3 regions of the Aureimonas sp. OT7 genome follow, and region 2 is predicted to be linked to each of the others. Evidence: predicted binding sites of a transcription regulator. Region 2 holds the regulator's gene; each other region holds the start of a gene.

Evidence for each region. The regulator HrcA, encoded in region 2, represses chaperone genes, less so after heat shock. The targets are predictions, from matches to a motif close to GTTAGCACTCNCNNNNNGNGAGTGCTAAC.
Region 1: the regulator HrcA is predicted to act here: its motif matches at 1,125-1,153, upstream of IGS74_RS01120 (co-chaperone GroES).
Region 3: the regulator HrcA is predicted to act here: its motif matches at 969-997, upstream of groES (co-chaperone GroES).

The regions. Positions count from the first base shown of each region.
Region 1 covers NZ_CP062167.1:205,599-207,787, reverse strand. Annotated here, with positions in the region: gene groL (chaperonin GroEL) at 1-711, opposite strand, end outside; gene IGS74_RS01120 (co-chaperone GroES) at 754-1,071, opposite strand; gene IGS74_RS01115 (hypothetical protein) at 1,577-1,840, shown strand; gene IGS74_RS01110 (hypothetical protein) at 1,837-2,139, shown strand; gene IGS74_RS01105 (hypothetical protein) at 2,132-2,189, shown strand, end outside.
Region 2 covers NZ_CP062167.1:4,074,646-4,076,834, forward strand. Annotated here, with positions in the region: gene grpE (nucleotide exchange factor GrpE) at 1-234, opposite strand, end outside; gene hrcA (heat-inducible transcriptional repressor HrcA) at 325-1,434, opposite strand; gene rph (ribonuclease PH) at 1,546-2,189, shown strand, end outside.
Region 3 covers NZ_CP062167.1:1,387,213-1,389,401, forward strand. Annotated here, with positions in the region: gene groL (chaperonin GroEL) at 1-537, opposite strand, end outside; gene groES (co-chaperone GroES) at 611-907, opposite strand; gene IGS74_RS06735 (TIGR01459 family HAD-type hydrolase) at 1,226-2,059, shown strand; gene IGS74_RS06740 (bifunctional riboflavin kinase/FAD synthetase) at 2,056-2,189, shown strand, end outside.

The DNA of each region.
Region 1 (2,189 bases), 310 kb from region 2:
CAGGATCGGCAGCATGGCTTGAAGATTACCGAGCTTCTTCTCGTGGATGAGGATGTAGGGGTCATCCAGTTCCACGCGCATCTTTTCGGCGTTGGTGACGAAGTATGGAGAGAGGTAGCCGCGATCGAACTGCATGCCTTCGACCACGTCGAGCTCGGTTTCGGCGGTCCTGGCTTCCTCGACGGTGATCACACCCTCGTTGCCGACCTTGTCCATCGCACTCGCAATCATCCCGCCGATGGTGCCATCGCCATTGGCGGCGATCGTGCCGACCTGCGCGATCTCAGCCGACGACTTGACCTTCCTGGCCCGCGCCTGGATTTCCTTGACGACGGCCGCGACGCCAATGTCGATGCCGCGCTTCAGGTCCATCGGGTTCATCCCGGCGGCGACCAGCTTGGCGCCCTCGCGCAGGATGGAGGCCGCGAGCACCGTCGCCGTCGTGGTTCCGTCGCCGGCGAGGTCGTTGGTCTTGGAGGCCACCTCGCGCACCATCTGCGCGCCCATGTTCTCGAACTTGTCTTCGAGTTCGATCTCCCTGGCGACGGTGACGCCGTCCTTGGTGATGCGCGGCGCGCCATAGGCCTTGTCGATGACGACGTTGCGTCCCTTTGGCCCGAGCGTCACCTTGACGGCGTTGTTCAGCAGTTCGACGCCGCGCAGCATGCGGTCGCGGGCTTCGCCGGCGAATTTGATTTCCTTGGCAGACATGATGTTCGTCCAGTTCGGGCTTGATTATCAGGTATCGGCCGGTCAGGCGGCTTTGCTGGCGGCCGCCGTTGTCTTCTCGACGATGCCCATGATGTCGGATTCCTTCATGATCAGGAGATCCTCGCCGTCGAGCTTGACCTCGGTGCCGGACCATTTGCCGAACAGGATGAGGTCGCCCGCCTTGACGTCGAGTGGAACCAGCTTGCCGGCTTCGTCGCGCGAACCCGGGCCGACGGCGATCACCTCGCCTTCCTGCGGCTTTTCCTTCGCGGTATCGGGAATGATGATCCCGCCTTTGGATTTGAGATCGCCTTCCGCCCGTCGGATGACGACGCGGTCGTGGAGGGGCCGGAATTTCATGGGGTTCTTTCTGAGGCCGGCGCATAGGGCGACCACCTCGGATAGATAGCGACTTTGGCACTCGAATGATAGGAGTGCTAAACGTATTTCGTTGAAAAGGTGGAATTGCGAAAATTTATATCACTTCTACCAATGCGATGTTTGTTGTTTTCAATACGTATTTCCTGCCTTTTTAAGGATTTTTATTTTTATGGAAGAGCCATTTATTCAATTCTAGATAAATAATAGCGACCCGCTCCTTGTTTACCGGGTGGGGACAGCCCATATATAAAACTCGTTGATTTGGCCGACTTGGCTTTTTGCGGTGTCAGAGACCCGCCATTCACCACCGAATTCTCGATAGCGAATGCATCACGCGCCGACCTGGCGCGCATATCGCTCTGTTCGAACCTTGGAATGAACGCGCCGCTGACCACGGATGTACTGGCAGCACGGAAGTTCGTTCCGGTTCGAATGGGAATGATGCAGGAGGCGCGTTTGCGTGCTCCTGCGGAGGTATCGACCCATGACAACGCGCACCACGCAGAAAATCGTCCGGTTCTCCGCACCCTTCATGCTGTCCGGCTTCGACGCTGCGCAGCCTGCCGGCGACTATCGCGTGGACCAGGATGAGGAACTGCTGGAGGGATCCTCCCGCCTTGCCTGGAGACGTGTAGGCGCCTTCATCCACCTGCCCGCCATCGGCATTGATGGCCACACGTATCAGATGGCGCCGATAGATCCCGCCGATCTCGACGCCGCCCTCGAAAAGGATCACCAACAGCCATGATATCAACCAACCCAATCCGGCGCACGAACCGTCCCGCCCGCCACGAGGCTCCTGCTCATCTCTTCGCGATCGGACAGGCTGTCCGGCTCAAGGGCGGTTTCGTGAGGCCGGCATTACCCGCCGATATCTACCGCATAACCGGCAGACTGCCGGCACGGGGAGATTCACTGCAATATCGCATCCGCAACGACGACGAACGCCATGAGCGAGTGACGACGCAGGACAGCCTCGAGCCGGTCGACATGTCGCAATCCGGTAATGGCGCAACCCTCATCGAAAGGACGTTCGGACATGGCTAAAGGCCAGAAACGAAGCAATCGCGAGATCAGAAAGCCGAAACAGGAGAAGG
Region 2 (2,189 bases):
ATCGCGGATTTCGCGCTCGGTACGGCGGCGCAGGTTCTCCATGTCGGCCGCGGCGCGCAGGACCCGGTCCTTCAGTTCGGCGTTCTCGGTCTCCAGCGCGGCCAGCCTCTCCGCGTCGGCGGCTGCCGCGCCCCCGCCCCAGCCGGGCGCGGCGGTATCGTCGGCAGCGCCAGCGGTCTCGGTCTTCTGTTCCACGCCCTCGTCGTGGCGCGTACCGTTTTCGCTGTTCGTCATCGTGTCAGGCTCTCCTTTGCGTGCCGCCGTCCGTGCGGCGGAACAGATCGATCCCGCCGCATATCGAATGCGGCCAACCCAAAATCAAGATCACGGGCGGCCGGCGGAGCCGCCCAGAAGCCGCGAAACCAGCCGCGCCGTATAGTCGACCATGGGCACGATGCGCCGGTAGTTGAGGCGCGTCGGCCCGATAACGCCGACGGCGCCGATGACGCGCTCCGCTCCGTCGCGATACGGCGCGATGACGAGCGAGGAGCCGGACATGGAGAAAAGCTTGTTCTCCGATCCGATGAAGATGCGCACCCCATCGCCGGCTTCCGCAAGGTCGACCAGCTCCATGATGGAGCTCTTGGTCTCCAGATCGTTGAACAGATGGCGCAGGCGCTCCAGGTCGGCCGCCGCCGAAACGTTCTCGATCAAGTTGGCCCGGCCCCGCACGATCAGGCGGCTAGGCTGGTCGGCGCTGGCGCCGGACCAGACCGCAATGCCTGCATCCACCATCTCCTGGGAGAGCTTGTCCAACTCGCTGGCCGTCTGGCGCCTGAGGTCGCCCAGCCGCTCATGCGCCTCGCTCAACGTCCGTCCGACCACGTTGGCGTTGAGGAAATTGGCGGCTTCGACCAGCTGGGACGACGTCACGCCGGGTGGCAGATCGACGACGCGGTTCTCGACATCGCCATTCTCGCCCACCAGAACGGCCAGCGCGCGCTTGGGGTCGAGCCGGATGAAATCCACATGCTTGAGCCGCAGGTCGTTCTTGCCTGCCATGACCAGCCCTGCCCCGCGCGACAGCCCGGACAGGAGCTGGCTCGCCTCCGTCAGCAGCGTATCGACGGAGCGCGTGTCGCCCAGAGAGCGCACGTGCTCTTCGATCCGGGTGCGCTCGGCATCCGGCATGTCGCCGACCTCAAGGAAGGCGTCGACGAAGAAGCGCAGGCCAAGCTCGGTCGGCACGCGGCCCGCACTGACATGCGGTGCATAGATCAGGCCGAGCGCCTCCAGATCGCTCATGACGTTACGCACCGAGGCCGGCGACAGGCTCTGCGTCAGAAGACGCGAAATATTGCGCGAGCCCACCGGCTCGCCATTGTCGAGATAGGAATCGACGAGCAGCCGGAAGATATCGCGCGAGCGATCGTCGAGCGTCGCGCCGACGCCCGTTCCCAATGGATCGTTGCTGGAGGTGGTCCTGTACTTCATGGCTCTACCATCAACATATGCGCCCGCTGCCGCTTCCGTCCAGCGTCGAAAGATTCTACATCACGGCGAAGAATGAACAGACCACGCAAGACGATACAGGACACAAGCCTTATGCGGCCATCCAAGCGCGCGGCGCACGAACTGCGCAACGTCACACTCGAACGCGGCGTTTCCCGCCATGCCGAAGGCTCGTGCCTCGTCCGCTTCGGCGACACGCATGTCCTGTGCACGGCCAGCCTCGAGGAGCGCGTGCCCGGCTGGCTGAAGAATACCGGCAAGGGCTGGGTGACGGCGGAATACGGCATGCTGCCGCGCGCCACCGGAGACAGGATGCGCCGCGAAGCCGCATCGGGCAAGCAATCCGGCCGCACGCAGGAGATCCAGCGCCTGATCGGCCGGTCGCTGCGTGCGATCGTCGACCTCCAGGCGCTGGGCGAGCGCCAGATCACGGTGGACTGCGACGTCATCCAGGCCGATGGCGGCACCCGCACCGCCGCCATCACCGGGGCGTTCGTCGCGCTGTCCGATTGCCTGACCTGGATGGAACAGCGCGGCATGGTCAAGCGCGCCGCGGTCCTGAAGGATCATGTCGCCGCCATTTCCTGCGGCATCCACAACGGCCAGCCGGTGATAGACCTGGACTATCTGGAGGATTCATCCGCCGGAACGGACGCCAATTTCGTCATGACGGGCCGTGGCGGCATCGTGGAGATCCAGGGGACGGCCGAGGGCGAGCCGTTCAGCGAAGATGAGTT
Region 3 (2,189 bases), 1.5 Mb from region 2:
CTCTTCGACGGTGATGACACCCTCGTTGCCGACCTTCTGCATCGCCTCGGCGATCTTCTCGCCGACGACCTTGTCGCCATTGGCGGAAATCGTGCCGACCTGGGCGACTTCAGCCGAGGTGGAGATCTTCTTGGAACGGGACTTCAGGTCTTCGACGGCGGCCGCGACGGCCATGTCGATGCCGCGCTTCAGGTCCATCGGGTTGATGCCGGCGGCAACCGCCTTGGCGCCTTCCTTGACGATGGACTGCGCGAGGACCGTGGCGGTCGTCGTGCCGTCACCGGCCTTGTCGTTGGTCTTGGAGGCCACTTCGCGGACGAGCTGGGCGCCGAGGTTCTCGAACTTGTCTTCGAGCTCGATCTCCTTGGCCACCGACACGCCGTCCTTGGTGATGCGCGGAGCGCCGAAGGACTTCTCGATGACGACGTTGCGGCCCTTGGGGCCGAGCGTCACCTTGACTGCGTTGGCGAGAATGTCGACGCCGCGCAGAAGCTTGTCGCGCGCATCGCCGGAGAACTTTACTTCTTTGGCTGCCATTGTCTCTCTCTCCTCGGCGCGCCTTCAAGGCCGCGCCGTTTCAGATTGTCGGGGAAATGCGATGCCGGAAGGGTCAGCCGACGATCCCGAGGATGTCGGATTCCTTCATGATGAGCAGGTCTTCGCCGCCGATCTTGATCTCGGTGCCCGACCACTTGCCGAACAGGACCCGGTCGCCGGCCTTGACGTCCAGCGCAACGACCTTGCCCGCTTCGTCGCGCGCGCCGGCGCCAACGGCGATGACTTCGCCTTCCTGCGGCTTTTCCTTGGCCGAGTCGGGGATGATGATGCCACCGGCGGTCTTGTTCTCGGACTCCACGCGGCGCACGACGACGCGGTCATGCAGAGGACGGAAGTTCACGTTAGCCATATCGTCGAACCTTCACTTGAATGGGGCGGGCCGAAACCCTTCGGCATTCCGGCCCGGATGAATTGGCACTCACCGATGGAGAGTGCTAACAGCCACGAGATAGGTGTGACGCGGCGCGATTGTCAAGGAATGGCTGCGGGCGCGACCCAAGAATTTTTTGCGGCGGTCCGTGCTGCGCTGCCGCGAGATCGGCCCGGGGGGCTCGCGCCGAGGTTGACGCGACGGGATGGGAAACGTAGGCCATCACCGATTACCCATCGACCGGCATATAGGCATGCCGGCATTGCAGGAACAGGATGCGGAATGGATTCGGGACCGATGATCCCCAGGAGAATCGACCGGCTTTCGACGATCGCCGGTTCCTACGATGTCATCTTCTGCGACGTGTGGGGTGTCGTCCACGATGGCGAGGTGAAGTCGCCGCAGGCGGAGGCCGCCCTTCTGGATGCCAGGCGCGCCGGCTGCCGTGTCGTGCTGCTGACGAATTCGCCGAGACCGGGCGAGGGGGTGCGCGCGCAGCTCGATGCGCTGCACGTCACGCGGGATGCCTACGATGCGATCGTCACCTCGGGCGATGCCACGCGGGCGCTGATCGACGAGGGGCCGGACACCATCTTCCATATCGGCGCCCAGCGGGACCTCGACCTTTATGCCGGCCTTGACGTGCGGCTGGTGCCGGAGGCCGAGGCCAAGGCCGTCGTGGTGACGGGGTTGTTCGACGACGAGGCGGAGACCCCGGCCGACTACGCCGACATGCTGGCGCGCCTTGCCGCACGCAATCTGCCGATGATCTGCGCCAACCCCGACATCGTCGTGCATCGCGGCCCGCGCCTGATCTATTGCGCCGGCGCACTTGCCGCCGAGTACGAGAAGCTCGGCGGAACCGTGCACCTGGCCGGCAAGCCGCATCGCCCGATCTACGATGTCGCGGCCCGCGCGGCTGAACTGGCGGGCGGGCGTCTTCTGTGCATCGGAGACGGTCTCTATACCGATATTCGCGGCGCGAACGCCTATGGCGCCGACGCGCTCCTGGTGGAGAAGGGTATCCATGAGCAGGATCTGGCGCCCTTCCACGCCGATATGCCGGCCCTGGCGGAAGAGCTGACGCGGCGGCGCCTGCAGGCGCGCTACGTGACGGGCTCGCTCGCATGACAGCGCCCGGGCGCATCCTGCGCCTCGATGCCGCCACCGCCTTGCCTGAAGATCTGCGCGGCGGCGTGGTGGCGATCGGCAATTTCGACGGCGTACACCGTGGCCATCAGGCCGTTCTCAGTGCCGCGGC